One region of the Bacillus shivajii genome, then DNA from elsewhere that is predicted to be linked to it. Evidence: riboswitches for the same ligand, from Rfam matches in the RefSeq annotation. Region 1 holds a riboswitch; the other holds the start of a gene.
The links. Region 1 has a riboswitch for cobalamin ahead of LGQ02_RS08275 (ABC transporter substrate-binding protein). Riboswitches for the same ligand answer to the same signal wherever they lie in the genome.
Positions count from the first base shown of each region.

Region 2: it holds a riboswitch for cobalamin, as region 1 does, so the genes downstream of both, LGQ02_RS10655 (ribonucleoside-diphosphate reductase subunit alpha) here and LGQ02_RS08275 (ABC transporter substrate-binding protein) in region 1, are expected to answer to the same signal.

Region 1 covers NZ_CP084703.1:1,688,832-1,704,264, reverse strand. Annotated here, with positions in the region: gene LGQ02_RS08300 (M14 family metallopeptidase) at 1-583, opposite strand, end outside; gene LGQ02_RS08295 (SurA N-terminal domain-containing protein) at 890-1,561, shown strand; gene LGQ02_RS08290 (cob(I)yrinic acid a,c-diamide adenosyltransferase) at 1,650-2,210, opposite strand; gene LGQ02_RS08285 (ABC transporter ATP-binding protein) at 2,182-3,516, opposite strand; gene LGQ02_RS08280 (FecCD family ABC transporter permease) at 3,587-4,651, opposite strand; gene LGQ02_RS08275 (ABC transporter substrate-binding protein) at 4,614-5,561, opposite strand; cobalamin riboswitch at 5,740-5,926, opposite strand; gene LGQ02_RS08270 (MogA/MoaB family molybdenum cofactor biosynthesis protein) at 6,064-6,582, shown strand; gene LGQ02_RS08265 (ATP-binding protein) at 6,975-8,738, opposite strand; gene LGQ02_RS08260 (response regulator transcription factor) at 8,735-9,454, opposite strand; gene ccsB (c-type cytochrome biogenesis protein CcsB) at 10,228-11,412, opposite strand; gene resB (cytochrome c biogenesis protein ResB) at 11,396-13,081, opposite strand; gene resA (thiol-disulfide oxidoreductase ResA) at 13,094-13,621, opposite strand; gene LGQ02_RS08240 (pseudouridine synthase) at 13,710-14,429, opposite strand; gene LGQ02_RS08235 (spore maturation protein) at 14,789-15,319, opposite strand; gene LGQ02_RS08230 (nucleoside recognition domain-containing protein) at 15,325-15,433, opposite strand, start outside.
Region 2 covers NZ_CP084703.1:2,155,658-2,171,090, forward strand. Annotated here, with positions in the region: gene LGQ02_RS10620 (aliphatic sulfonate ABC transporter substrate-binding protein) at 1-751, shown strand, start outside; gene LGQ02_RS10625 (TetR/AcrR family transcriptional regulator) at 1,080-1,661, shown strand; gene LGQ02_RS10630 (cation diffusion facilitator family transporter) at 1,764-2,678, shown strand; gene LGQ02_RS10635 (gamma-glutamylcyclotransferase family protein) at 2,702-3,586, shown strand; gene LGQ02_RS10640 (GTP-binding protein) at 3,761-4,960, shown strand; gene LGQ02_RS10645 (hypothetical protein) at 5,162-5,464, shown strand; gene LGQ02_RS10650 (GNAT family protein) at 5,472-5,996, opposite strand; cobalamin riboswitch at 6,218-6,409, shown strand; gene LGQ02_RS10655 (ribonucleoside-diphosphate reductase subunit alpha) at 6,545-8,800, shown strand; gene LGQ02_RS10660 (ribonucleotide-diphosphate reductase subunit beta) at 8,820-9,857, shown strand; gene LGQ02_RS10665 (YflT domain-containing protein) at 9,982-10,326, shown strand; gene LGQ02_RS10670 (organic hydroperoxide resistance protein) at 10,493-10,912, shown strand; gene LGQ02_RS10675 (DUF3298 and DUF4163 domain-containing protein) at 11,178-11,801, opposite strand; gene LGQ02_RS10680 (pyridoxamine 5'-phosphate oxidase family protein) at 12,014-12,436, shown strand; gene LGQ02_RS10685 (DUF4395 domain-containing protein) at 12,586-13,005, shown strand; gene LGQ02_RS10690 (serine hydrolase domain-containing protein) at 13,030-13,926, shown strand; gene LGQ02_RS10695 (peroxiredoxin) at 13,960-14,577, opposite strand; gene LGQ02_RS10700 (ring-cleaving dioxygenase) at 14,852-15,433, shown strand, end outside.

The sequences.
Region 1 (15,433 bases):
TTCCTTTATTTATTTCCTTAACCACCCCGTAATAAGGGTGAGCCTGATAATTTCCTTGCTGGACAAGTAATATACCATCAGGATTAACCATTGGAACAATATATAAAGTAATCTTTTCAAATAATTCTTTTACATTTAGGTGTTTATATTTTTTATTGAAAACAAGGGCTTCAATTATGTCATCCGCCCATTCTGTTAAAAACTTACTCGTCATCCATTCATTCGAATGCCATCCTCCTGAGTAGAATATTTCGTTTGCACCTGTTCCAATCTTCACCATTTGAAGTGGAAATTTCATCACACTATAGCCGATATTTTCGCAAACGACGCTGTTATGATTATATTTTTTCCATTTATTCATATACTTCTCTACATCAAGCGGCGAAAACTCTTTTAGGCATTCCCCACGTTTTTCTTTTATTTCCTCTAGCTTATTCGATGTTGGAATATAAAGCGTGTTACCTGGTTGTATATAACTTCTTTCATCAAAAAGTTGAGGGTTCAAATTTAAAAGTTCACGAACTCGTATATTGTGTTGATAGGCAAGGCGATGTAATGTGTCTCCAACTTTAACGTTATACATGTCCAAGCTTTAATCACACCTTTCATTTTTATCTACTATATGAAAAATGATCATCAAACATGTTTTTAGCTATGATAAATATGAAAATTCTCTCGAAAATCATATAGTTCATAATAGTTATTATGTTGTCCTATAAATTAGTGTAAAACATGTATGACATTGACATTTCGTTTTGTTCTCGCGCATTCGTCCATAATTTTTTACAATTACAAAATTGAAATTTAATCTTCTTCTATGTTAAAGTGGTAAGTAATGTTATAAAATTTACATCTTAACATTGGTATATAAGAAAGGTGGATGTTTTGAATGAAACATATCAAGCGGAATTTTCTGCTTGCGATCTCATTGATGACTGTCTTAGCATTAGCTGCATGTGGTGATGGTGAAGACAACGGTGAAGCAAGCAACGGGAGTGCTGATGGAGAAGCAGCAGCAACAGTTAACGGCGAAGATGTTCCAATGAGCGAAATCGACCATCAACTAAATCAACTTCAAGATTTATATGCTCAACAAGGGTTAGACTTTGAAGATGAAGAAAATCAAGAATTACTTAACCAAATGCGCCATGGGATTTTAGAAGAGTTAATTACTCAAAAAATCTTGCTACAAGAAGCTGAAAACCATGACATCGAAGCATCTGAAGAAGAAGTAGACCTTGAGTTCGAACAAATTAAAGGTAGTTTCTCAGAAGAAGAATTTGAACAAGCATTAGAAATGCAAAATTACACAGAAGAGTCTTTAAGAGCTGAAATTCGTGAAATGATGAAAGTACAAGAGCTTCTCTCTTTAGATCATTTAGACGAAACAGAAATTGAAGTTTCTGAAGATGAAATGAGAGATTACTACGACCAATTAGCAATGCAAAATGAAGAGCTCGGTGAATTTGAAGAAGTTCAAGATCAAATCGAAACACAACTTAAACAGTCTAAATATCTTGAAAAATTACGCGAATCAGCAGAAATTGAAATCCACATTTAAGGTTAAAAGCTGACTCTTGATGGATATATACTAAAAAACACGCACAGATGTGCGTGTTTTTATTTTCACCTTACTCTAGTTACTGTTTTTACGAGAAGACATCTTTTCCTCTCTCATATAAAACATCCTTCGTCCCCAAACGATAGTTAATAACTCTCGCTGCAGCAAAAAAATAGTCAGATAATCGATTTACATATTTTACTGCTACTGGAGGCAGTGTCTCATCTTCATCAATTTTTAAAAGGGTCCTTTCAGCTCTTCTAGTTACAGTACGACAAACATGAAGGTGTGCTGCTGCCTGTTGTCCACCTGGTAAAATGAATTTTGTAATATCAGGAGACTCTTGACAATAATGATCAATTTTCTCTTCAAGGTCATTCACATATTCTTCTTTTGTTGCCCAATCTACTTTGCCTGTTACATTTGCCAAATCTCCGCCTAAATCGAATAATTCATGTTGAATTTTTAGTAAATCATTTTTTACATCTTGTAAATCTTTGCGATCGGCGATTTCAGCTACTGCCACACCAATAAAGCTGTTTAATTCATCTATAGACCCATATGCTTCTACTCTTTCATGAGTTTTCTTCACTCGTTTTCCAATAAGCTGTGTTTCCCCTTTATCCCCTTTTTTCGTATAGATCTTCACGCACATTCCCCTTTCTTTCGTTCATATTACAGGTTGCTTTAATTAAGAGATTCTTCACATTCATTAGTAATTCCTCTTCATTGTTATTATCTTTTTTCTTTTGTTGACTAGAAACGATTAAAATGTCTGGCTCTATTTCGCTCTCACCTTGACTTCTTGACAATATTTTTGTAAAGCTCATCAATAAGCGAAAGAATACATAATCCTCAATATACGTGTCTAAAAAAGCAGCTACCATTTGCACACGCTTCTCTTCATCATATAAAACAACCATTTGCGTATCATTATGAAAAGAGATGTCACTATGAAGCGTTTGTTTATCATTATTTGGATAATAGGTATAATAGCCATTTTTCATATTCTTAATATTCAATTCGGTTTTTCTTTTATAAATGGAAAAAACTTTTTTCCACGTCATTCCAGATAAACGTTTATTCGTTGATAAAATTTTCGTATATGTTGAAGACTCGACTCGAATAAGATGATCTTCTTCAATCATTTGATAAATGCTATTTATCGATGGTTGATGATACGATTTGGGTTGAAATGTAATTAATGGCTTCGGAACTGTCGGATGGTCTTGTTTTTTCAATTCGATCCCGTACACTTCTGATAAAACTTCTTCATCTAAAACATGATTCGGGTCATTGACCGTTCTTTCTTCCCCGTCTTTTAAAAGTAAAATTTCATCACAAATCAAACTGGCCATATTTAAATCATGAAGAACTGCTATTACCGTTAACCCCTTCTTTTCAGCTAAATCTTTTATTGAATTCATTAACTCAATTTGATATGAAATGTCTAGATGGTTCGTAGGTTCATCGAGCAGTAAAATCGATGATTCTTGCACTAATGCTCTAGCAAGAAACACTCGTTGTTGTTCACCACCGCTTAAAGAAGGAAGTGGTGTATTCATGTCGCTTTTTAACCCTACTAATTCAATCATCTCTTCTACTTTTTTATTGTCATCTACATCATAGAAATGGAAAATCCCTTTCTTATGAGGGTATCGTCCCATTGCTACAACATCTTTTACAGAATAAGAAAAAGAACTCTCTGGCTGCTGTGGTAATAAGGTCATCTTCCTAGCTAATTCCTTACGCGAGTAATCACTGAGACTCTTCCCATCAATGTCGATCTCACCTTGATGTCTTTCTAGTACACCTGTGATTAACTTTAACAATGTTGTCTTCCCGCAACCATTAGGCCCTAAAATACCAAAAAATTGACCCTTGTTAACTTGAAAAGAGAGATCTTTAATGATTGGCTGGTTGTAACCTCCTGTTAAATTTTGAACCGTTAACATAACGAGTCTCCCTCCGTGACTTCGGGTTTCCCTATGGATTTAGCCGAAGTTCCTTACTTCTAGTGTATTTTTATCTCTGATTCCTTTTTTTATTTAATAAAAGAATACCAAAGACAGGCGCACCTATAATTGCAGTAATAACACCGATTGGTAGTTCAGCTGGTGCTATGACCGTTCTAGCAATAATATCTGTTAATATAAGAAATGAACCTCCAAAAATCGCAGAAAGCGGTAGCAAATGCTTATGATCTGCACCAAACAACAGCCGTACTAGATGTGGTATAACAAGGCCGACAAATCCAATTGTCCCTGATACAGCTACAGCAGATCCTGTTAATAATGAAGCCGCTAAGAGTAAAACAACTTTTTTTCTTTCTACATTAATTCCTAGATGGTGTGCGGATTGTTCACCAAATACAAAAGCATTTAACTCACGCCAGTGAACCATTAAGAGAATAAGTCCAAGTACAAAAAAAGGAAAAATGATATACACATAAGACCAACCACGCATACTTACTGAGCCTAATAACCAATGGATGATTTGTCGAAGCTCATCCCCACTTAATGCGATTAATAATGATAAGAGAGCACCTAAAAATGAGCTAAAGATAATTCCAGTTAAAATAATCGTCTCTACCGCTAATGTGTCTTGAACAGACCTTGCAAATAACAAAACTAACATTAATGTTATGAAACCTGCAATGATCGCTATTACTGGTAATGTTAAAGCTCCTAACAGTGGTAGTGATAATCCAAAATATAAAACAGATACAGCACCGAGAGCAGCCCCCGAAGAGGCACCGAGTGTATAAGGATCAGCAAGTGGGTTTCTTAAAAGGCCTTGAAAAGTAACTCCGGCTAGTGCTAGTGATGCTCCAACCAAAAACGCTAATAGAACTCTAGGTAGCCTTATTTGCAAGACAATATGTGTATTCATTGGAGTTTCTGCCTCTAAGACTCCTCCTAAAGGCAGAATACTTTTTATACTTACCCAAACATCGTAAAACGTAATTGTTGCACTTCCACTCAAAATGCCACCAATAAGGACCAAACATAAAAAGACAAGTGAAAAAACGTATGCGAATATAACTCTTGAATTATTGTTCATATACGTCTGGGTAAATAAGTGACGCAAGTTGTTCGACCCCTTCGATTAACCTCGGTCCTTGACGAGAAATGATATTACTATCAATATCCAAAATTCTTTCATTTTTTACCGCTTCGACCTCTTGCCAAGCAGACCTTTCAAGAATTTCCTCTTTACTATTTTCCATATAATAACCATATGTAGTGACAATCACATCTGGATTAAGCAACACTGCATCTTCTTCTGTATATTGAACCCAACCGTTTTCTTCTACGACATTTTCAGCCCCAATTATCGTCAATATTTCATCAAAAAATGTCCCTTGTCCTGTCGTATAAATTTCAGGCGCAGGTGAAATTTCAACCCAGACACGCTTTACATCATCTTCATTAATTGTTTCTGCTTTCGTTTTAACCGTATCTAGCCTATCCTGCATGTCTGCTACTACTTCTTGCGCGATATCGTGTTGTCCAATTACTTTACCAACATTTTCAATCGTCTCATAAACACCTTGAAAATCATTGGCATCATTTGCAACATAAACAACAATCCCGGCTTCTTCCATTCGGCTTACAGCTTCAAGATCATTAATGGCAGAAGCTAAAACAACATCCGGCTGTAGCGATAATACTTTTTCAATATCAATCGTCATATCACCAACAGTAGGTAAGTCAGTCACTTCAGGTGGGTAATCATCATTTCCTGTTACTGCAATTAACTGATCCCATCCGTCAATTCCATAAATAATTTCTGTATTACTTGGAATAATTGAAATGACTTTTTCTGGCTTTTCATCGATGACGACTAGCTCTCCTCTCGCATCTTCAATTTCAATAGGAAAACTCGTATCTTCTACATCGTTGGTTAATTGCTCATCTTCATTCAAATCCTCTGTTTGACAAGCTGTAAAAATAAGAATACATAATAAGAAACTCAATGGATAAACGTACTTTTTCATCTTTTTTCCCTCTCTTTTATTCATTAATTTCGTAAATCATTTCATAGAACACTTACCAATTGCTATTTACCTCTTAATATAAAGAAAACGCCCCCAATACCTTGGGGGCGCGAGAATCAAGTTAAAAGATACACAAAAACAGAAAAATGTACCTAATAACTGCTTCACCTTTTCCTCGAAGGTATTTCCAATTAAGGCAGGTCTCCTGACTTACGCATGACGATGCCCTCTTCCTTCCCATCAATTAAGACAGTGGCAAATAGAGACATCTAGCGCTTACAGTGGCGGGACCGTGCCGGAATTTCACCGACTTCCCTTTTAACATATCATTCTCAAATGATATGACCTTAATGTAGCAGATAGCTAAACAATATAAATGATTTACATATTCATTATACACAAAAATGGGTATTTGCAACACCATTTTTCTTTTTTCTACAAACCAACAAATATTTGTGAAAGCGCTCAAAGGGTTGTAATATATTATAAAGGAGGCGATCAAATGAGTGTACATGAACATAAGTCAGAAGCTCCAAAGAGTGTTGCGTGCAACGTTTTAACTGTTTCAGATACACGTACGAAAGAAACCGATAAAAGTGGATTATTAATGAAGCAATTTCTTGAAGATGGAGGGCATCAAGTCGTAAATCACACAATCGTAAAAGATGATTACATAGCCATTCAAGAAAAAATTCGTGAGGCAGATCTTGACGAAAATGTACAAGCGATTTTAATTAACGGTGGAACAGGAATTACGTTTAGAGATACAACGTTTGAAGCTACTTCAGCGATGTTAGATAAAGAATTACCTGGATTTGGTGAACTGTTTCGTTATTTAAGTTATGAAAAAGATATTGGATCAGCGGCGATGCTCACAAGAGCAATTGCAGGGGTAAGAGGTACAACAGCTGTCTTTTCAACACCTGGGTCATCTGGAGCTGTGAAATTAGCAATGAAAGAACTAATTATTCCAGAGTTAGCTCATGTCATCCGAGAAATTTATAAGGATATAAGAAAGTAGCAAGCGCCTATGCACACGAGTGACAAGCACTGGAGGCCCGGCAAGAAGAAGTCGCTCTATCAAGACTTCAATTGACGGGGCGAAGTGACCTCGAGCGAAGCTACGGCATTGAGTTTGCTTCCTTGCAGCTTTGCGACGAGTAAAACGAAGTGACGCAGGAGTCAAGTAGGCGCGTAGCTGTCTCTTCCTCTTCTAGCTTCACTTCGAAGCTTGATCCGTCGAGACAACTCGTAGCTTATTCGTGAGGTAGCGCTCGTCGCTGAGCTAGACATCTACCTAGAGCTGAAATGTAATACTTTCTTACTTTTTCAAATAAACAAAGGGGCATTGCCAATTGTGGCAAGCCCCTTTGTTCCTTATGAAACAAGATTATTCTTACTCATCCGTCATAATTATTCAGACTCATGCGGTATGAACACAGAAAATGTCGTACCTTCGTTCACTTTGCTGTGAGCTGACACCTTTCCGTTATGCGCTTCGACAATATTTTTCACTATTGCTAAACCAAGCCCAGTTCCCGATCTCCCTCTTGTTCTCGCTTTATCAGCTTTATAGAAACGTTCGAATACAAATGGTAGATCTTCTTCTGGAATGCCAGAACCGGTATCTTCGACATCAAATTTAATGCCATTATGATAAGGATCAAGCCTTAATGTAACTTTACCACCTTCAGGGGTATGACGAATTGCATTATCAATTAAATTCGTCAACACTTGTTCTAACCGGTCAGAATCTGCAGTGATTGGCTTTTCAATATCTTTAAGTTCTCCAGATAGCTCTATTCGATGTTCTTTAGCAACACCTTGGAACTTTCGTAAAATACGTTGACCAAATTCATTGATTTGTATTTCTTCTGTATTTAATGTAATATGACCTGCTTCCATTCTCGCAAGGTCAAGCAGTTCATTAACTAATCTTCCCATTCGTAACGATTCTTCATAAATAATTTGTGCGAGTTCGATTTTCTCTTCTTCTGAAGCTGCAATACCGTCAATAATTGCTTCACTATATCCTTGAAGCATAGAGATTGGGGTTCTTAATTCATGTGAGACATTTGCAATGAAATCTTTACGTAATTTATCATGCAATCTCTCTTCAGTCATATCTCTTAAAACAGCTACTGCCCCTCGAACATCAATTCGGCCATATAGTGGAGTCATTAGAACAACCCAACTTCGACCTTGAATATCAACTTCTGTCATTTGCTCTTTTTCTTCCTCTACAACCTTTTCGAACAAGTTTTGTAACTCCTCCGGCAAATGTCCAGATTCTTCAACTTCGTATCCTTGTTCATAAAGCCATGCACTAATAAATTCGTTAGCTGGTGGGTTTGTTACCATTACTGAACCACCACGATCTAAAGTAATAACGCCATCAGCCATTGAACTCAAAATACGAGAAAGTTGTTCTTTTTCTTGATTTAATGCTGTTAAGTTCGTATTTAAAGCTCTTGCCATGCGGTTAAAAGCAATCCCTAATAATCCAATTTCATCATTTGTTAAGATTGGCACTTTCGTATTAAAATTTCCTTTTGCGACTTCTAATGATGCTTTTCGCATCTTTCTTAAAGGAGCTGTAATTCTTGTTGTTAGAAAGAAAGCAAAGATTGTCGTTAATACAATCGCGATTCCCGCTGCTAAAAAGATAATATGTTTCGTTCGATTTGTCGCTTGTTCTACTTCATTAAGTGATTGATAAACAAAAATTGCACCCTCATTACCAACAGCAAATGTAACAGGTTCTCCTACGATTAATACATCTTCTGACATCGAGTAATTTCCTTGGGCCACAACCGATTCATTTTCAACGAAAACACGCGAAAGATCTCGATCTTCGAAAAAGACCGAGATTGGTAAGTCGTGGTCAGTTACGTCAGTTGTATTCCAATACTGTTCATCTTCCGTAATAATCACAGCTGTTGTCGAATAAGTTTCTGCAATATTTTCACTCATTGTTTTCGCTGCCTCAGTGGAATCGGCGTTTTCTAATAAAGATCCAATTAAAGTGGCATGATTTTTCAACTGGTCTTCTGCCTGAACGGTATGAAAATACTGGAAATATTGTAAAAGTAATATCATTAATACAGTTAGTACAACTGTTACTAGTAAGAGAATTGTAAGCCACAACTTACCGACCACACTACGCCATAACATCATTTTTCTTTCGCTACCTCAAATTTATAACCGACTCCCCATACGGTTGAAATCATATTCGCGGCCTCTGGTGAAACTTTACTTAACTTTTCTCTCAGTCGTTTTATATGTGTATCGACAGTTCTCAGATCTCCAAAGAACTCATAATTCCAAACATCTTTTAACAATTGCTCTCTTGAAAATACTTTGTCCGGAGCTTGAGCTAAGTAATGTAACAATTCATACTCTTTTGGTGTTAAATTAATAAATTGCTCATCCGCTGTAACACGGTGTGCATCATTGTCAATTGTTAAATGTGGGAACACTAAAACATCTTTCGTTGTTGTCTCTGTTTGTAAGAACTTTGTAGAAGACGAACGACGTAATAACGCTTTTACTCTTAGTACGACTTCTCTTGGGCTAAAAGGCTTTACGATATAGTCGTCAGTACCTGCCTCAAACCCTTGTACTCGGTTTGCTTCTTCCCCTTTAGCAGTAAGCATAATAACGGGTGTAGCTTTTTGCTTTCTCAATTCTTCACAAACTTCAATACCATCCATTCCTGGCATCATCAAATCTAATAAAATAAGATCATAGTCATTTTCAAGAGCTAGCTTTAATGCGATTTCCCCATTTTCAGCATCATCTACTTCATACTCTTCTCTTTCTAAATACATTTTTAAAAGGCGACGAATTCGATCTTCATCATCGACTACTAAAATTTTTGCGTCATTTGACATGTCATTTCCCCCTCAACTATTTTCACTATTAATCTTATCAATTATATTCATTTAATATTATTATTGTATCATGAATAATAAAATGATTGGTATATGAACCAATTTTATAATTCCTCTTATTAAAAATGATTAGAGTCTCAGAATTTATTTATCTTGATTTTTTAATTTGTACACTTTTGAATCAATTTCATATTTAAAAATAAGATGGGAAATTCCGAATGATGAGCGTGAACTTCACTTCAGACGGAAGCTTTCCCGAGGGCTTGCCTTCAGCTAACTTAGGCTCGACAACTCTTCGCCTAAGTGGATCTTCAGCTCGTTGTTCCTGCGATTACTCGTCACAGATAAACAGTGCTCCTGCGCCACTACGCTTGCTCGTCGCAGGTAAAGAGTGCTCCTGCGGTTACTCGTCGCAGATAAACAGTGTTCCTGCGGTTACTCGTCGCAGCTCGAAGCAGTTCGAAGAAGTATTGCTCGTCGCTGATCCTCCGGGAGTCGCCGTCTTTAGTTACGTTCACTTCGAAATAAAACGTACATTTAATGAAAAAATTTATCATATCATTCGTTTCATTGTGCAAAAAACGTAATTATGAAATTGATTTGTACACTTTTATTTGAACCTCAGTAGAGATACACTTCGCTTTCATCTTTAGGTACAAGCGCGACATCCATTCAAGCTTCATCGAGATTTATGAAATTCATTCATATGTTTCACATTTCAAAAAGAAAGCTGTATGACAAAGTATACAACTTTCTTTATTTACACTATTTACTTACGCATATGAATGTAAACCAGCAATAACGAGATTCACAAAAATTAAGTTGAACATAATTAAAGCAAATCCAATAACACATAGCCATGCACTTCTTTCTCCATGCCAACCTTTTGAAAGACGAAGGTGTAAGTAAGCGGCATAGAAAAGGAACGTAATTAATGCCCATACTTCTTTCGGGTCCCATCCCCAGAACCTCGTCCAAGCAATTTGCGCCCAAATCATTGCGAAGATTAGTCCACCGAGAGTGAAAATAGGGAAACCTATCGCAATCGCACGATAACTAATTTCATCAACTGTACGTGGATTAACACTTTTTACCAGTGGCTGCATAGCTCCACCTAGAGGCTTCCTTAATATTAGACGTAATCCATAATATAAGATAAGACCGCCAATGATTGACCAAACAACTGTATTTAAATCATTACTTCGAATGATTGCAGGTGTAGAAACTAAAGGAGAAAAGCGATCTTCTGTTAACAATTCCCCTTCATTTGGTCCAATCAATGCAGGCATAAAATATGTCATTTCAGCTTCAAAGTCATTTTCATTTATATAATGAAATTCCGCCTCATATCCTGCTGCATTAAAGCCAATGCCAATTAATATATACGCCACTGTACTTAAAACGCAAAACAAGATAAATTCGACGCCTTTTACTTTGTTCGATTTCTTCGAAAAATCGATTACGCGAATTAAATATAATAAACCACCCGCAAAACCTAGCGCTAGTATCCCTTGACCAATGGCGGTCGTGATAACATGAATCGTAAGCCAATTCGTTTGAAGTGCAGGGATAAGTGGCTGAACATCTCCTGGAAACATCGAAGCATAAGCAATAATTAACATAACAACAGGCATTGTAAACAATCCGAATAAATTAACTTTGTAAATCGGATATACAATGACAAACGCCAACGACAAGCAAATCCCTAAGAACGTTGTATATTCAAACATATTACTTACCGGAGCGTGTTCAACAGCAATCCACCTTACGATAAAGTATCCAGTTGCTGAGAGTAACCCTAGTACTGCTGTAATATATCCTAGAAGCGCAGCTTTATTTTTCTCTTCACCATGTTTATCTTTGAACTTCTTTCCAGTAATAGACACTGCAAAGAAAATTGTAGAAGCTAAGTAGAAGAAAAAAGCTACTAAAAGTAAGTTACTACTTGCTTGAACCATCCTTATTCACCTCATCTTTTTCACTCTTGCGGTTATCCTCTTCATCGGCTTGATCATCTGGCACTGGAATGAATGTTTCTTTCGAAATCGCTTCGAAGTCATTTTTCAACGCATGCCAGTTCTTATTCGCATGACCTGCTAGCCAAATTTCATTATCTCGATTTTGAAGCCAAATTCTACGGTGGTGCCAATAAGAACCTTGTACTAAACCAATCATAAAAATAACTCCACCAACAATGATAATTGGGATCGTACGGTCTCTACGAACAGTTAATGCTGTCACATTTAACATTTCTAAATCAACCATACGGATACGGTAATCATTGTCTCCATTGAGCTCCTCATTTACTTGAATTCCTATGAAACTAAGCTCACCACTATCTGTTTCTGGGTCGAGTTCAGGCGGGAATACTTCAAATATAAAACGCGGATTATCCGGGATACGATTTAATGTATCCGGCTCACGATCATCATTTATATAAAAATTTGGGAAGTACTCCATAATTTCAATTCGATAACCATTATCAAACTCATAAACATCTTGTGGATCATACAAATTGACATCAAATCGAACTTCTGATAAGTCTACATCTGTATTTCCATCAGTAGGTTCAATCGTAAATGTAAATTGTGATAACTCATTGAGCTTATAATCTACTTGATAGAGACCGAAGCCATCAAAAGTTAATGGGTCATTAACACGGATATCATAATCTTTAATTTCTTCAAGCTCCGTTTCAGCACCAACTGTGCCATTATCTTCCCTTTTTAGTAAAGTTGCCGATGTTTGGTACGTCTTTACAACAGGTTGACCTGTTCTCTCAAAAGCATCACGGTACCTTTCATCATCCTCATCATAATACTCAACGATAAATTCATTGTTTCGAAGAAAGTACTCTCCGTCTGTTCCTTTAACGACGACTTCTTCCCCTTCTCTCACCCAAATGTGCTCATCTATATACATTTCTGGGAAGAACCTTAACATTGCACCAATTAAAAAGATAATTAATCCGACATGGTTCACATACGGACCCCAACGGGAGAAACGCCCTTTTTCTGCAAGAATATTCCCGTTTTCTTCTCTTACTTTATACTTTTTACTTTTAAGTACTTGTACAGCTTTTTTAATTTCTTGATCTGCACCATCTACCTTAGCCGTTTTTTTGAAAAGTCGCTGCCTTTTCAAAAAACCAGTGTGGCGTGTAATTCTTTGTGTTTTTAATGCTCGGTATAATGGTACAACTCGATCAAGGCTACAAATGACTAATGAAACACCTAATGAAGCTATTAAGAGCATGTACCACCATGAGCTATATAAGTTATGAAACCCAAGTTGATAATATAATTTCCCTAAGGTTCCGTACTCTTGTTCGTAATAAATTGTCGCCCTTTCTCCAGGAGGGATATACATTTCTTGCGGGAATACTGTACCTAAGGCTGAAGCTATTAAAAGGATAACAATAATCCATATGCCTACTTTTACCGATGAGAAAAAGTTCCAAATTTTATCTACGATCGAGCGCTTATACGTCTGAGAGCGTCTTGCAACCCCTTCATAACGCATGTTAGCCAAATTACCTTCTTCTTCTATTAAAGGTTTACCACATGATTCACATAAATAAGTTCCATATGGGTTCACATGGCCACATTCACACTTCACATTATCCATCTCAATCCCCCACTAGCTGTTTGGAACAAGTGATTCAAGAGATTCTACAACTTGTTCTTCTGTTTTCGCACCAATTTGCCTTTTAATCACTTCTCCATTTTCATCAATTAAAAATGTCGCTGGCAAACTAACAACCCCATATGCATTACTTACTAGCATGTCGCGATCAATGACTATTGGGTAGTTTAATTCATGCCTATCGGTATGACTTTGAACTTGTAACGTTGCCTCATCGACATTTATTGCGATGATCTCAACACCTTTTTCTTTGAAGTCTTCGTAATGGTCTTTTAAATATTGCATTTTTGAACGGCAAAAAGAGCAATACGTCGCCCAAAAGTTTACATATACACCCTTACCTTGTAAATCAGCGAGCTCAATACGGTTTCCGTCAAGATCATTTAATACAAAGTTCGGTGCAATGTCACCTTGATCGACTAAACCACGTTCTTCTGAAAAATGACTATAAAATGTATAACCTATCGCAATGACCATCACTAATAAAATGACAGACCGGATGACTAACCTTCTTTGTTTCATTCTTCTCCCCCATTTATACATTTCAATAATACTATGTTAACACTATGCCGGTATAGTTTACATATGGATCAAATGGTAAATTTGAAAATTATGTGACACTTAGTTCACGTAATTGTTTCACTTCATGTGGCTTTAATACTCTGTACTCTCCCGCATTCAATCCGTGAAGATTTAAGAAGCCGTACCTTTCTCTTTTTAGCTTCATTACGGGAAATCCGATTGCATCAAACATTCTGCGAACTTGACGATTTCTCCCTTCATGAATCGTTAATTCAATGATAGAAGTCCCTTTCTTACGGTCAGATTTAATCATCTTTGCTTTTGCAGGAGCTGTTTTGCCATCATCTAATTTAATTCCCTTTTCTAACTTTTTAAGTGCTTGACGATCAGGAATTCCTTCAATTTTAGCAATATAGGTTTTCTGTATTTTAAACTTCGGATGCATAAGCAAGTTTGCAAACTCTCCATCATTCGTTAGTAATAGTAAACCAGACGTATCATAATCAAGACGGCCTATCGGATATATTCGTTGATCGGTTTCAATAAAGTCTGTAACCACTTTCCTCCCTTTATCATCATCCACACTAGAGATGACACCTTGTGGTTTATACAGCAAAAAATAAACAGGCTCTTCCTTTTCTAAAGGAACCCCGTTCACAACAACTTCATCATGGTTCGTATCTACTTTTGTCCCTAACTCTGTAACCGTCTTTCCGTTAACTTGTACTTTACCTTCAATGATCAATTGTTCTGCTTTTCTTCTTGATGTAATACCTGCTTGAGCAATAACTTTTTGCAATCGTTCCATGTGTACACCTCTTAAACATACTTTTTTTATACTTTCATTTGAACCCTAAATGGTCAAAATAAGCTGACAATAAATAAGACTTGATTAATACTTAACCTTAATAGCTACCCCTTCAATAGTGTCGACGAACATAATTTGCTTTCAAACGTTAATTTTATCTTTTTTTTTATAATTAAACAATACAAAACCCTCATTCCTTGTCGAAAAGGTGAGAACTGCATACAAAAACGGTCAGAAAACAAAAAAACCAATAAATGGTGGTTGCTGCACCATCTATTAGTTACATTTTTAATACCTATGATATTGTCTGTCATTTCTTCCGCTACAATAATTTTTAGCCTAACAAAACTTTATACTACTTACATAAACACTAAAGTTACAATGACAATTGAACTAATAACCCCAATGATATCAGCTAATAAACCGACCTTTAAAGCGTCTCCCATTTTCTTTATCCCAACAGCGCCAAAGTAAACAGTTAATACATAAAACGTTGTATCAGTGCTCCCTTGCATTGTAGACGCTAACCTTCCAATAAAAGAATCAGGTCCGTGAGTAGCAATTAAATCACTCGTCATTCCTAATGCCCCTGTACCAGATAGAGGCCGAATCATAGCAAGTGGGACGATTTCTGAAGGAACACCTAATGCATGTAAAGCTGGTTTAAATAATGAGATAAAAAATTCCATCGCACCAGATTCTCTAAAAACGGTAATTGCTACTAGCATCCCTACTAAATATGGAATGATAGAAAAAGACATTTGAATCCCTTCTTTTGCTCCATCGACAAACGTTTCATACGTAGGTACTTTTTTTAATGTACCTGCAACTAAGATTAGAGCAATCACTGAAGGGATGATCCATATGGAAATTGTCGTCACCCATTCCATTTATGTCACGTCCTTCTGCGCATTCGGCGGTAATAAAAGTAACGGTCTACAAGAAGAGCACCAATTGTTGAACATGTTGTTGCTAATATGGTTGTCCCAACAATTTCAGTCGGT
Region 2 (15,433 bases), 470 kb from region 1:
TTATGTCGGTCCAGGGCCAGCGATTAACTATTTCTTATCAGGAGGAGATGTCGTCGTTCTTGGTGCTGCGGCAAACGGAGCAACATTAATCGTTGCCCGTGAAGATTCAGGGATTCATAGTTTAGAAGACTTTGATGGAAAGTCATTTTGCACACCAGGGAACGGATGTACTCATAACGTTCAACTTGAAATTATGTTAAAAGAGCTTGGTCTAGAATCAAACCGTCTTGGTGGTACTGTTGAACACCAATCTCGAATAAACCCTGCAAGTATGGTTGCGATGTTCGAGCAAGGACAAATTGATGCAGCACCTGCTCCAGAACCTTGGGGAACACTGCTTGTTGAAGAGCATAACGCACATGTCGTTACAGAGTGGAATGACGTATTCCTTGGCAAAGAGTTAGCAAGTGTTGTGTTCGTTACAACAGGAGAGTATTTAGAAGATAATCCTGATATTGTTGAGCAAGCACTAAGAGCACACCAACGTTCTGTTGAGTTTGCACAAAACAATGAAGCAGATACGTTAGAGACTGTAAATGACCTTATTTACGGTTTAACACAAACTCGACTTCCAGAACACGTATTAGAAAAAGCATGGCAACGTATGGCTGTTACAACAGAAACACACCCAGATGCACTACAAGCATGGGCAACCGCTTCTTATGAACTACAATTTATGGATAATGAGCCCGATCTAGACGGCTTTGTCGATACGTCTATTCTCGACAAGGTTATCGCTGAAACTGAATAAGAATGGTTGGAAGCTAGGGGGGAAGCCCCTAGCTTTTCTGTTTTTCAAAGATAAAAGGGAACGCGCATAAGAAATGTCTGAAGAAATTAAGGAAAGTGATGAACAAATCATGGAAGTGGTGAACAAATAAGAGACTCACAAGTAAACGAGTAAAACTAAGGTCAAAAACATAGAAAAGAAGAATAACGGCAAAAAGTTTATCAGGTAACATCCAAGTAAACAGTAAAAGTTGACATTTTAAATTTACTATGCCAAAATGACTGATAGTCAGTCACTCAATCAATTAATTATCTACTCAAATAAAGTAATCAGAAAAGGTGATCTTACCATGAAAAAGGAAGGTAAATATGACTTAATACTTGATGCAGCGATCGAAGTAATGACCGAACAAGGCTTTGAAAAAGCTGCGGTATCTCAAATTGTTAAAAGAGCTGGTGTTGCGCAAGGGACATTTTATCTCTATTTTTCGTCAAAAAGTGAAATCATCCCCGCCATTGCTGAACGAATTTTTAATGAGCAAATGGATGAAATACAACAACTGGACGAGTCAAGCTCTGACTTTTATGATACGTTAAAAATAGTCATTGACGTAACATTTGACATTACAGCAAAGTATAAAGAGGTTATTATTTTCTGTTATTCAGGCATTGCGTTTTATCATTCCTTTAAACGTTGGGAAGAAATTTATAAACCGTATTATGATTGGGTAGAAGAACGCTTTAAGCAATCGATTGAAAATCATGCAGTTTCGAGTACTATTCCGATCACTTCTCAAGTAAAAATGATGATAAATACCATTGAAAATACGGCGGAAACTTATTTTTTCTCGAACTCCGAACATGACGAACGTTCGATCAAACAATTAAAAGAGAATGTATATCAATTTTTAACGAGAACAATTACAAGGTAAGACTGAGAATGACAGACCTACATTTTAACTCGAGAAGAGTAAAATCTAGGTTTTTCTATTCTAATAAAAATGACTGATAGTCAGTCACTAAGGGGGATAAATATGAAAAAAAACCATACAAACGATGATAAATTCCTTCTTCTATCTGTAATAGGAGCGGTGATCTTTTCAATCATTGGCTTAATATGGGGAATAATCGCTAATTCACAAATGATCTTATTTGATGGGATTTATTCAGTCTTTAGTGTCATACTTTCTTTTATGACATTTTCAGCCGCGAAATATATACGGAAAAAAGACCAAAAGAAATTTCCGTATGGTAAGGTGATGATTGAGCCTTTTGTCATCTTAATTAAATATGTCATGATTGCGTTAATTGTTATGGTAGCAGGGGCTCTTGCGGTAATGGATATCGTAAATGGCGGTCGAATAGTTGCATTAAATTCCGCGATTATTTATTCAATATTCTCAACATTAAGTTGTTTTCTATTTGTTTTCTATATTAAAATAAAGAATAAAAAACAAATGAACGGTTTTGTAAAGGCAGAGATGAATCAATGGTTAATGGATGGATATTTAAGTCTAGGTGTGTTTATTGGTTTTTTGACAGCCGTATTTCTTACTGATACTCAGTATTCATTTATCGTGCCGTATATTGATCCATTTATGGTGCTTATCGCATCTATTCTGTTTCTAAAGGTGCCACTCTTTCATATCATTCAAAGTATCAGAGAAATGATCGGTATGGCGCCACCTACAGAGGTTTTACGAGAAGTACAGATGATTGTAAAAAATAGTGAAAGAAAATACAAAATCAAAGATTCTATCATTAAAGTAACGAAAGCTGGAAGTGGTATGTATATTGATATTGATTTTATCGTAAACGAGCAGTCAAAAGCATGCCATGTCAAAAGTCAAGATGTAATTCGAGAAGATCTGATGAATGATTTGAGAAGAATTCATAGAGACCCGATGTTAGTAGTTAGTTTTACAACAAATCGAAAGTGGGCGCTATAAGCTCGTAAAGGGGAGGATCAACAATGGGGGAGAGGCAATACGTTTTCGTTTATGGGACACTTCGAAAACATTGCAGGAATCATAATTGCTTGCAAGGTGCAAAGCTTGTTTCAGAACAAACAAGGGTCCAAGGGCAGTTAGTAGACACAGGGGCAGGATATCCTGCTTTACTATTAGATACAGACGGGATGGTATATGGTGAGCTTTACGAGATCGATCATTCGATTCTTCAGACGTTAGATGTTCTTGAAGGTTATGATGAATTGCGAGATGGAAATTTATATGAACGGTGTAAACAAACCGTTTTTACTGATATGGGAGAATACGAGGCCATTGTTTATTATATGAATGAAAAGAACCATCATTCGTTTACTGAGATTGAATGCGGCGACTGGAAACGTTATTTGTTTGAAAAAAATGAACCAGCATACTTTGAATATTTTGCTTTCGGTTCTTGTATGGATACGGAACGTTTTGAAACTGGTGGGGTGGCGCATTTATTTGAAGAGGTCACTGGTGTAGGGAAGCTTGATGGGTATGAACTTTCTTACAGTATTGAACGTCCGGATGGAAGTCGTGCTGATATAAATGAGGAGGAAGATTATGTAGAAGGCATTGTCTACCACCTTCCATTCGAAGCTTTGGAGTATTTGTATCGTAGAGAAGGAGTTTATGCAGGACTGTACCGACCTATCTTCGTCGATCTCCAAGTCGGTGAAAAGCAATTAAAAGATGTATTATCGTTTACGGTTGTAGATAAACAAGAAGATACGAGGCCGCCAGATCACTATGCACTAGAAATTTTAAGAGGAGCACAAGGCCGAGTTTCCGATGAATACTTTGAAAAAATGAAAAAACAAATGTCAGATCTCGGTGTAGACGTTGATCAATTATTAAAGCAAATATAAGTTGTATGTAAGGGAGCTGTTCAAGAGCGAACAGCTCTTTTATCGTCTCAAAACGAAATTATTACGATTAAATATGTTTTACTCTCTTTACAAAAAAGAAGCGGTTATGTATGATTAAAGCTGTAAATAGTAATTATTACGATTTGCACCGGATAAATAGGAGGCTTACATAACATGAATAAAAAGATCCCAGTTACTGTGCTAAGTGGATACTTAGGGGCAGGAAAAACAACATTACTTAATCATATCCTTCAAAACCGTGAAGGACTAAAAGTAGCTGTTATTGTAAACGACATGAGTGAAATAAACATTGATGCTGATTTAATCGATCAAGGTGGATTTAAACGAACAGAAGAAAAGCTCGTTGAAATGTCAAATGGCTGTATATGCTGTACATTGCGAGAAGATTTACTCGTTGAAGTAGAACGTTTAGCAAAAAAAGGAGACATTGATTATATCGTTATTGAATCGACAGGTATATCAGAACCAGTTCCTGTTGCTCAGACATTCTCCTATATTGATGAAGAGTTAGGGATTGATTTAACTGAATTTTGCCGACTTGACACGATGGTTACAGTCGTTGATGGTAATCGCTTTTGGCACGATTTTTCTTCTGGAGAAACATTATTAGACAGAAAGCAAGCTGCTGGTGATGATGACATTCGAGAAATCTCTGATTTATTAATTGATCAAGTGGAGTTTTGTGATGTTTTGATTTTAAATAAATGCGACATGCTTGAAGAAAAAGAGATCGAAAAGCTGGAGCGTGTATTAAGAAAGTTACAACCAGATGCTAAGCTAATCAAAACATCGGGTGGTGAAGTCAACCCATCAGACATTTTAAATACGAATTTGTTTGATTTTGAAAAAGCGAGTATGTCTGCTGGTTGGTTAAAAGAACTTGAGGCAGAAGAACATACACCGGAAACGGAAGAGTACGGCATCACCTCATTTGTTTATCGTAGGGAGCGACCTTTTCATTCCGAGCGATTTCGAGAATGGGGAGATGACTTTCCAGAAGAGGTAATCCGAGCAAAAGGGATCGTATGGTGTGCAACACGTAATGATTTAGCTCTATTATTATCACAAGCTGGACCATCAATTTCTCTAGAACCCGTTTCTTATTGGGTTGGCTCAATGTCCGCTGAAAAACAGGAAGAGTTTTTAAATGAAAATCCGGATATGGTTAAAGAATGGGATGAAACCCATGGCGATCGTAAAACAGAGCTAGTATTTATAGGTGAAGGTTTAAATAAGGAAAAGATTATCGAACAGCTAGACAAATGTCTATTAACAGACGATGAATATGAATCTGATTGGGGCTTAATGAAGGATCCATTCCCTTGGGAAGTTGAAAAAGTACCAGCGGAATAATAAAGAAAACTAGCCGATTGGCGAACCTGTAAGGAAAAGACACCCCCTTTAAAACAATATAAATTTAACTACACTAAGGAATAGAGATAAAAGTTCATACATTTTGTAAATGAAAAAAGAGTGTCAAAATTTATTGGCACTCTTTTTAGGTTTAACGATTAAATTGTACGTTCATACTGTTGAAGAAAGGTGGGCGTGCAAATGTTTATATTCAATCTTATGTTTATCATTACATCGGTCCAAATTTTACTTACATTATACGTAAAGCGATCACTAGGTAAACATTTTTCTACGAATTGGATACCGGGGATCTTTTTTTTCATCGGAATTGGGTACATAATCATTAGCCTTTTTACAGAACGTTGGTTCAGTTTAGTGACGCTTATTAGCGGAGCTGTATTTTCAGTTTCAGCAATCGTTGTGTTTGCCAGTAAAATCATTTATGAAGTTGTCTTTAATAAAAATAAAAACAATGAAAAAGCAAATCAAGACTATGGCACATAAAAGTGGTTTAAGCAGATGGTTGCCAATAAATCATGCCGTGTTGCTTTTCTTGCTCGATTGAAACGTGAAAATGATGTTTTTCATAAAAGTGAATTAACCGATCAATGTGACCCCAATCCCTTTTCACAATATCGCCCTTAATACAGGAAATATTTTGCTCAAGGGCATGTTCTTTTAAAAAATTCATGCAAATAGAGCCAAAGCCGCGATTTTCATCACCACGAATGTCGTCTATATGAATTTGATGGTGCTCATCGTATTGTGCATGGATGGAAAAGTCCCATGAACCATCAAACGGTGTTTCACAATCGTGAAGCATAATTTTACATACGTTTCCGTCATCTGATGCATATACGATGACCCATTTTTCTTCTTTCGTTTGATCTATACCAAGAATGTTCCAATTCTTTGCGATTTTCTTCATGTTTTCTTGCATTCGAAAAACCTGAAATTCAAGATCTTCAAATTCTGCAATCAATGTTTCTTTCTTCTTATCTTCTTTTCTTTCAAATGCGGAAGGTGCTAAAAACAATGGAATTCTCCTTTCAGCATTTTGTTTCTTTACGTTAAAAACACTCACAAGTATCGTATTTTACTAGAAAAGAAACTGTGATGCAAACGGGTAAAATGTATAATAAAAAAATCGATAGAATACCTGTTGTAAATACATAACAGAACATGTATGATGTGGTGTATACAATATATAGCGCCTACATAATTGAAATAGCTATATATTGTTTGCATGATGAAATTGAATAATCAGGAAGTTCAGGTGCCTTAAACGGCTTAAAAGGGAATCCGGTGAAAGTCCGGAACTGTCCCCGCAACTGTAAATGTGGACGAAATGAGATACCCACTGTATAAAAATGTGTTAGCAATTTATACGGGAAGGCTCAAAGTAGGAAGAAGCATAAGTCAGGAGACCTACCTGTCTTCCGAAGTTTCTAATCTTCGGGGGGTGAGATCAAGAGACGGTAAAATATAGATTTACGCTACGTTTATGTTTAAGGTAGCGGTATTTACCGTTTACACAACTCTTCCAAAGATGGAGGAGTTTTTTTATTTTTCTAGGATTGTTTTATGTTATTTGTTTTTAGCTTTACATTTAAGGGAGGGTGTTTTTCAGTGACTCAAACAACAACTGTTATATCAGAGCTTACAAAGAATTTGACTAACCAGTATCCAAACTTATCATGGGGGAATTTTCACGAGTATCTTCGATTAAAAAAGATAGACTTAACAATGATGCAAGAGGCAACAGACCAGGTAATACTTGCGGCCATAGATATGCAATGTGCGGATGAAGCGGACTGGACGTATATCGGAGCAAGGTATTTCCTAAATCAGTTATATAACGAAGTGTCAAACAACCGAGGAATCAATGCATATGAAGACTTTCCAACTTTATTAAGAGCTTTAACTGAAGATCATTTGTATGACGAAAAACTATTGAACGCATACAGTGACGAGGAAGTTCGCTCAATCGGAACGTTTATTAAGAAAGAACGCGATAGCTTATTTACATATATTGGCGTTAAAACGTTAACTGATCGTTATTTGTGTAAAAGTATTGAAGGAAAGATTGTTGAACTTCCGCAAGAACGATTTTTAATCATTGCGATGACATTAATGATGAATGAAGATAAACAACATCGTTTGCAACTAGTCAAAGAAGCTTATTGGGCTCTTTCAAATTTATATATGACGGTTGCGACACCGACTTTGGCGAACGCAGGAAAAACACACGGACAACTATCTAGCTGTTTTATAGATACCGTAGATGACAGTTTAAGAGGGATCTTTGATAGTAATACGGATGCAGCTACTGTAAGTAAAAATGGTGGAGGATTAGGCGTATATTTAGGAAAAATAAGAGCGAAAGGCAGTACAATTAAAGGCTTTAAAGGTAATTCTTCCGGTGTAATTCCGTGGATGAAGCAACTTAACAATACTGCAGTAAGTGTTGATCAATTAGGGCAACGACAAGGAGCGATTGCAGTTTATCTTGATGTTTGGCATAAAGATATCTTTTCGTTTTTGGATGCAAAGTTAAATAACGGTGACGAACGTCAAAGAACGCATGATTTATTTACTGGTGTCTGTCTTCCTGATCTTTTTATGGAAAAAGTAAAAAACAGAGAAGATTGGTTCTTATTTGATCCTCACGAGGTTAGAGAAGTCATGGGGTTTTCTTTAGAGGATTTTTACGATGAAGAACAGGGATATGGTAGTTTCAGAGAAAAGTATGAGGCTTGCGTTAACTGTCAGCACTTAACAAAGGAAAGTGTTCCAGCAATTGAAATCATGAAGCGAATGATGATTTCACAACTAGAAACAGGAACGCCATACATGTTTTATCGCGATACTGTGAATCGAGAAAATCCTAACAAACACGAAGGGATGATTTATGCTTCAAATTTATGTACGGAAATTATGCAAAACATGAGTCCGACTACGGTGATTGAAGAAACGTTTACTGGAGGAGAAATTACAACACGTAAAAAAGCTGGAGATTATGTCGTTTGTAATTTGAGTTCAATTTCTCTAGCAAGGGCCGTGACGGATGATGTACTAGAGAGGCTTATAACAATTCAAGTAAGAATGTTAGATAATGTCATTGATGTGAATGAAATAGAGGTTCATCAAGCCGAAGCAACAAACAAAAAATATCGAGGAATTGGTTTAGGGACATTTGGTTGGCACCATTTATTAGCATTGAAACAAATAAAGTGGGAGTCAAATGAAGCGATTAGCTATGCAGACAAGCTTTATGAAGATATTGCATATTACACGGTTAAAGCGAGTGCCAAATTAGCAAAAGAAAAAGGAGCGTACTCTGTATTTGAAGGATCTGATTGGCATAAAGGAACGTATTTTCAAGGTGAACGGTATGACACATCAAGGTGGCAGGAGTTAAAAGAATACGTTAAACAGGCAGGTCTTAGAAACGGGTATTTAATGGCGGTTGCTCCCAATGCGAGCACATCGATTATTGCAGGGTCAACAGCATCGATCGATCCGATTTTTAATAAAGAGTATGCCGAAGAAAAGAAGAATTATAAGATCCCTGTAACTGCACCAGATTTGTCTTCTGAAACAACTTGGTATTATAAGCCTGCACACTTGATCGATCAATTATGGAGTATAAAACAAAATGCAGCTAGACAAAAGCATATCGACCAGGCTGTATCGTTTAACCTCTACGTTGAACATACAATCAAAGCAAAAGATTTATTGAACTTACACTTAACAGCATGGCAAGAAGGTCTAAAAACGACTTACTATGTTCGCTCTACTTCTAGTGATCTCGAAGATTGCGAAAGTTGCTCTAGCTAAAAAAAAAGGGAGGATGGAAATGGAGACATTAACTGAAAGAAAATTATATGATATCAATGCCCCGAACGCATCAACAAAAATTATTAACGGCAGAAGTTCGAATGTCCTTAATTGGGATGATGTCCGCTTTTCTTGGGCATATCCGTTATATAAAAATATGTTGGCTAATTTCTGGACACCATTTGAAATTAATATGTCAGCTGATGCGAAGCAGTTTGCGACATTAACAACAGACGAACAAGATTCGTTTAAGAAAATTATTGGACTACTCGCTTTTTTAGATAGCATTCAAACGGATTATTCGATGCATGCTGCCAGGTACTTAACGGATTCAAGCCTCTCTGCACTAATGACGACATTGTCGTTTCAAGAGGTCGTCCATAACCAAAGTTACTCCTATGTATTATCTAGCTTAGTGAAAAAAAGCGAGCAAGATGAAATTTTTGAGTATTGGAAACACGATGACGTGTTAAGAGAAAGAAATGAGTTTATCGTAGAGGGCTATGAAGCATTTATCCAAAATCCAACACCAAAAACATTTTTAGAATCGATCGTATACGATGTGATCTTAGAAGGGCTAAATTTTTACTCTGGCTTTAGTTTTTTCTACCAATTAGCAAGACAACAGAAAATGGTTTCTACGTCGACTATGATTAATTATATTAATCGTGACGAACAACTACACGTTTATTTATTTGCAAATATTTTCAAAGAACTAAGACGGGAATATCCTGAATTACAAGGTGATGACGTCGACCGTTTTGTGCAAGAAACATTTAAGAAAGCTGCTCAACTTGAAATGAAGTGGGCAAATTATATCATTGGGGAAAGGTTTCCTGAAATACCGATAAATGAACTAGAGAATTATATTAAATTCATGGCAAATAAACGAGTAAATGAACTAGGGGTGGAAAGACCTTTTGATGGGTATCGATCAAATCCGTTAAAGTGGATAAAAGTGTATGAAGATATGAACAGCGGAAAGACCGATTTTTTTGAACAAAAGTCAAGACAATATACGAAAGTATCAGAGGATAATGGCTTTGATGATTTGTAAAGATAACATCGATGGCATGAACTAGGATGATCGTCACAATTTGTAGATTTATCGTTTAATATCCTTTTCATCAAGGTATATGACAAATACATCACCTTAAAAATTTGTGAAGGAGGATTGCAACATGCAACCATTTTACAAAGAATTTTATAATGATGAAGAGGTAGTTCAAACCGTTGATACACTAAAAACAAAAGGTGTAGAAGAAAATAACATTCATGTGGTGTCACATGATGATGAGCGCACCAATCGTGTCGCGCAAAATGCCAATGCAAATACGATTGGAATGGACGAGCAAAGCTTTGGAACAGCGACGAAAAATGTTTTCCGTAAAAAAGGTGATGAATTAAGAGCGAAGTTTGATGAAATTGGCTTTACAGAAGATAAGGCACAAGAACTTGAAGAGAAGTTGGACGAAGGAAAAGTGATTGTCGTTGTAAAAGATGCACCACATGGGTTAGCGATTTAATGAATGAAGGTCATGGAGGAAGCAGATCAATTCTGCTTCCTTTTTACATTTGGGACACGTAATTCTTCACATTGAGTGAAAAATATCGTTTTTGATTTTCGTTACATGAATAACGTTAAGTCAATAAATACTATAACTATGAACAATCATCGAGGAGTGAGAAGCAATGAATAATAAAGTATTTTCAACAAAGGTAATCGCCAAAGGTGGTCGTGAAGGTTCGGTCAAGTCTGATAATGGAGTGATTGATTTAGAACTAGCTATGCCAAAGGGAGATGACATTCCTGAAGATAAGACGAATCCCGAGCAATTGTTTGCAGGAGGATACGCGGCTTGTTTTGATGGTGCCTTGAACTTAAAGGCATCTGAAGCCAAAAAGGAGATTGAATCTTCGGTTGAAGCAGAAGTTGGCCTTTTAAACGATAATGATGACTGCGGGTTTAAACTTGGCGTTATTTTAAATGTGCACATAAGCGGTGTGAGTCAAGATGTAGCCGAACACCTTGTGAAAGAAGCTCACGAATTTTGTCCTTATTCAAAAGCGACAAGAGGCAATATCGATGTTGAGTTAAATGTGCATACGTAAAGACGGTATTTTCGGAAAAAATAATTGAGGTTAGAGAAATTTATGTCGTGCCTAGAGGTGCAAAGGAGACACCGTGAATACAAGCGAAATGAAGGTTGAATGGATGTCGCACTTGTACCTCGGCGTGCAAACATCCACCTGCAGTGACACAAATCAACAACTAATAAAAAGTAACCTAGTAAGGTCACAAATCTTAAATGTATATACTTATAAAAACTTAAACGATATCGTGAACAGCAGAACCAATTCTATTACCTTTATGAAATTACACGAGAGGAATCGTCAATCTAGAGATGATGCCGTCTTCTGGAGCTAACGTTTCTAATTGATATAAAGAGATTGGGAACATCGGAAATCCTACGTAATATGGTGTATATTCGTATAAAGAAAAGAAAATAACAATCGATTTATCTGCTAAGTAAAACGTTTGATCTGGATTAATACGATCAAACTCCTCAATTAATGGTATATCTCTTTCTTTAATTTGTCTTTTTATCAGTTTAGATATGACTTCCGTATAATTAGTATCATCTTTAAATAACGCAGATAGTTTCACGTTTTCACCCGTTTTTAAATTAAATGTTAAGGGTGTTGCAAATGTCATACCGTGTGCCATTGGGCGTGAGTACGCATAATTGCTAAGAATTAAACTTAAAATACCTCGTTCATTTGTTTTAATTTCATAGCGACCAATCATCTCTAGTTGTGTCCCTATTTGATAAGGTTGTTGAGTATGGTATAAATTGACGACTTCTTGATAAATCTTACGGTTTATTTTTTCTTGGATCATTGGGTAATGTGAATACTTTTTTTGCGGATATAAAATATCAATTCCTTGAGATGAATATTTTCTCGTTTCAATTTGCACAGGTAATTGAAAGGTTGTCATCTAATACAGCTCCTTTTTCGTTTAAAGTAGTTTATTCACCTAATTCTTGGACGGTGAATCAATACTAGTGACTTTTTGCTTATAACTGACAAATCATGTTTTATGATCAAGGGTGCGAGGAATTAAGGTTAAAAACAACTTCAAACGTGATGAATCGTACATTGAACCTTCCTAGAACAGTCATACTAAAAAATGCAAAGGAGATGAATCAATTGAACGAACATGATGTGAAAGAGAAGATTTTAAATGTATTGGATAACCATCAAGTAGGTACACTTGCAACAGTTAGAAATGACCGACCACACTCTAGATACATGACGTTTTATCATGATGGGTTAATGTTGTATACGCCAACTGGAAAAGATACACACAAAGTCGAAGATATTGAAGAAAACCCTTACGTACATCTACTGTTAGGTTACGAAGGCGAGGGTTATGGTGATCGGTTTTTAGAAGTTGAAGGCAAGGCTGAAATTCGCGATGATGAAAAAACTAAAGAAAAGCTGTGGCATAAACGAATGGAAAATTGGTTTAACGGTCCAGATGATCCGAATTATATTGTCCTTCAAATTACCCCCTCCTTCATACGATTAATGAATGAGGACGAAAACTCTCCATACGTTTTAGAGCTGTAAAAGATCGAGGCAATCCACTTTGGGTTGCCTTTTAAAGTACAATTGAAAAGCAAACTAGATGGATCGGAATATCATCGTATTATTAGAACTTTTTAATGAAGTTTGATATAAATAAATAACAGAATAAGCATCTAGAAGGAGGTCATTATATGAAGGAGATTCCTATAACTTTAGTGCGAGCGAATCAAATTATGATGGTAATTCTCACTTTAGCATCCATTGTTACTCAAAACATATGGATACTCATATTAACCGCTATTTTCATATACTCCTCTTTAATTTTTGGTCCTAAGGCAAACGTCGCTTTTATCATTGCCAAGTCCATCACAAAGAAAGATTTATCTACAGACCATACCGAATCAGCTGTCCTTACGAGGTTTAACCAAACAATTGCTGCAAGCATAATCACAGTAGCAATAATTATTTATTTGTTAACAGGTCATTGGGTGACTTGGCTATTAGTAGCGATGGTAACAGTTGCTGCATCAGTCGCACTGATGGGATTTTGTGTCGGATGTTTTTTATATTACCAATTTAAGAAACAAACTTATAAATTAAAGTCGAAGTAGCTTTTTAGAAAGTAGGTAGTGAAGATGGGATTTCAACAATTTGAAACGCGCTTGAAGGAAAGTCCAGTAAAAACTTGCATTGTCGAACATGAAAATGAACGACTATATGAATATTCACAAAGCGACTCAATGAGAAAGCAAGTTCAAAGAGTGAATTCAATTACGAAAAGTGTTTTATCAATTTTATATGGCATTGCATTGAAAAGAGGGGATATCAATTCATTACAAACATCAATCGTGTCATATTTCCCAGAAGTCTCAAAAATCGATCCGAAAAAAGAGAAGATTACTCTTCATGATTTATTAACAATGCGCTCTGGAATCGATTGGCCAGGAAACGAAGGGATGAGAAGTAGTAATAATTGGATCGAGTATATTTTACATCGTCCGATGAGACAATCACCTGGTGAAGTAATGAAATACGCCTGTGGAAACTCACATTTACTAAGTGCAATCTTACAAAAACAAACAGGAATGAAAACATCAATTTACGCAGAAGAACATTTATTTTCTCCTTTAAATATTACAGAATATGAATGGGACGAAGATCCACAAGGGGTTATTACAGGTGGTTTTGGATTATATTTGAAAACAGAAGACTTACTCAAAATTGGCCAACTATATTTAAATAAAGGAACTTGGAATGGATTAGAAATTGTGTCTAAAGATTGGGTGGATGAATCCACTAAACCTTATACAGATACTAATGTTGGGAATCAACAATATTGTTATCATTGGTGGTACAGTCCATCAGGATCAAATGATCAACCAGCATTTTATTATGCAGCTGGAAACGGTGGTCAGTATATATTCATTGTTCCAGAAAAGCAATTAGTCACTGTATTTACGAGTGATTTTGAAAGAAAAGAAAGCATTAAACCTTTTCAATGGTTTGTCCGATTTGTTTTAAATAAGGTGTAAAAAGAAATGAGGGCTGTCAAAAGATCGACAGCCCTATATTCTTCCGATTTTGTTGGGATCCCTTGAAATACCTGGCATACCAGGGGTCCAATTTGCAGGGACACCGAGACCAGTTTCCCTTTCAAAATTCGCCCCTTCTATGACTCGTAATATTTCATATGCATTGCGGCCCACTTCAGCTGGATAAATCATTTTAGAAACAATTGTCCCTTCTGGATTCACAATAATGGTTGCTCGAAAAGTGGCACCTGTTTTCTCATCTAATACACGGTAAGCACGACTAATAAGTTGGTTGCGATCACTGACTAAAGGGTATTGAACTGTTCTAGCAGAGGGAGATGTTTCTTTAAAAACTTTGTGAGCATACACACTGTCAGTACTAATCCCAAATACTTCAGTGTTTCGCTCTCTTAATTGTGGGTAAATAGCAGCAACTGCTGCTAGTTCTGTCGGTCAAACGAACGTAAAGTCACTTGCATAAAAAAATAAAACGACCCATTTCCCACGTTGTTCTGATAAATCAACAGATGAAATATCGTTGTTTATTAATGCAGGTGCTGAAAAAAGTGGGGCGGGATCATCCCTTGTTGCTCGAAAAGGCTGATGGAATAATTCTGGGTTAGTCACATGTAGTTCTTTCTTATTGTACATATAGGCATCACCTTATTTGTAAGATCAAGATAGTATATGCACAAACGACTAAATGTGAAAATAAAGTAAATGAATTTTAAATGGTATAAAAACGATCTTCGTCTTTGTCATATTATATAAAGCATTTTTTATTAATCACTTGTAACCCGAGTAAGTGAAAATCGGTGACTGTAACGTTTTCCCGGTGCCAGGCACCAAAGTGCCAGATACCTTTTTCTTATCAAAAACAACAATCATTTAGAAATCAGCTCATTATCAAAAGGAGAGTATTCATATGACATTGAAGCCGTTAAAAGGTATTCATCACGTTTCTGCGATCACTGGAGATGCGGTGAAAAATTACGAATTCTATACAGAAACACTAGGAATGAGACTCGTGAAGAAAACGGTCAATCAAGATGATACATCGATGTACCACTTGTTTTATGCAGATGAAAGAGGAAACCCTGGAACAGATTTTACGTTTTTTGAAATTCCTCAAGCTGGTCGAACGTATCAGGGGACAAACTGTATTTCGAATACGTCATTACGAGTCAAAAATGACCAAACATTAACCTATTGGAAAGACCGATTCGAAAAATCAGGCGTAAATCATAAAGAGATTACTACGGAAAACGGAAGAGCAATCCTTCGTTTTGAAGATTTTGAAGGTCAACGAATGACACTCGTTTCTGACGAACAAACCCGGGGAGTAGCAGCTGGCCAACCGTGGGCGAAAAGTCCAGTACCAGGCGAAAATGGTATTACCGGCCTTGGACCAGTTACATTAACTGTGTCTCGTCCAGAGCGGACGGCTAAAGTTTTAACAGAAATTTTAACATTTAAAGAAGTAGCTTCCTTTGTAAATGAGGAAGGG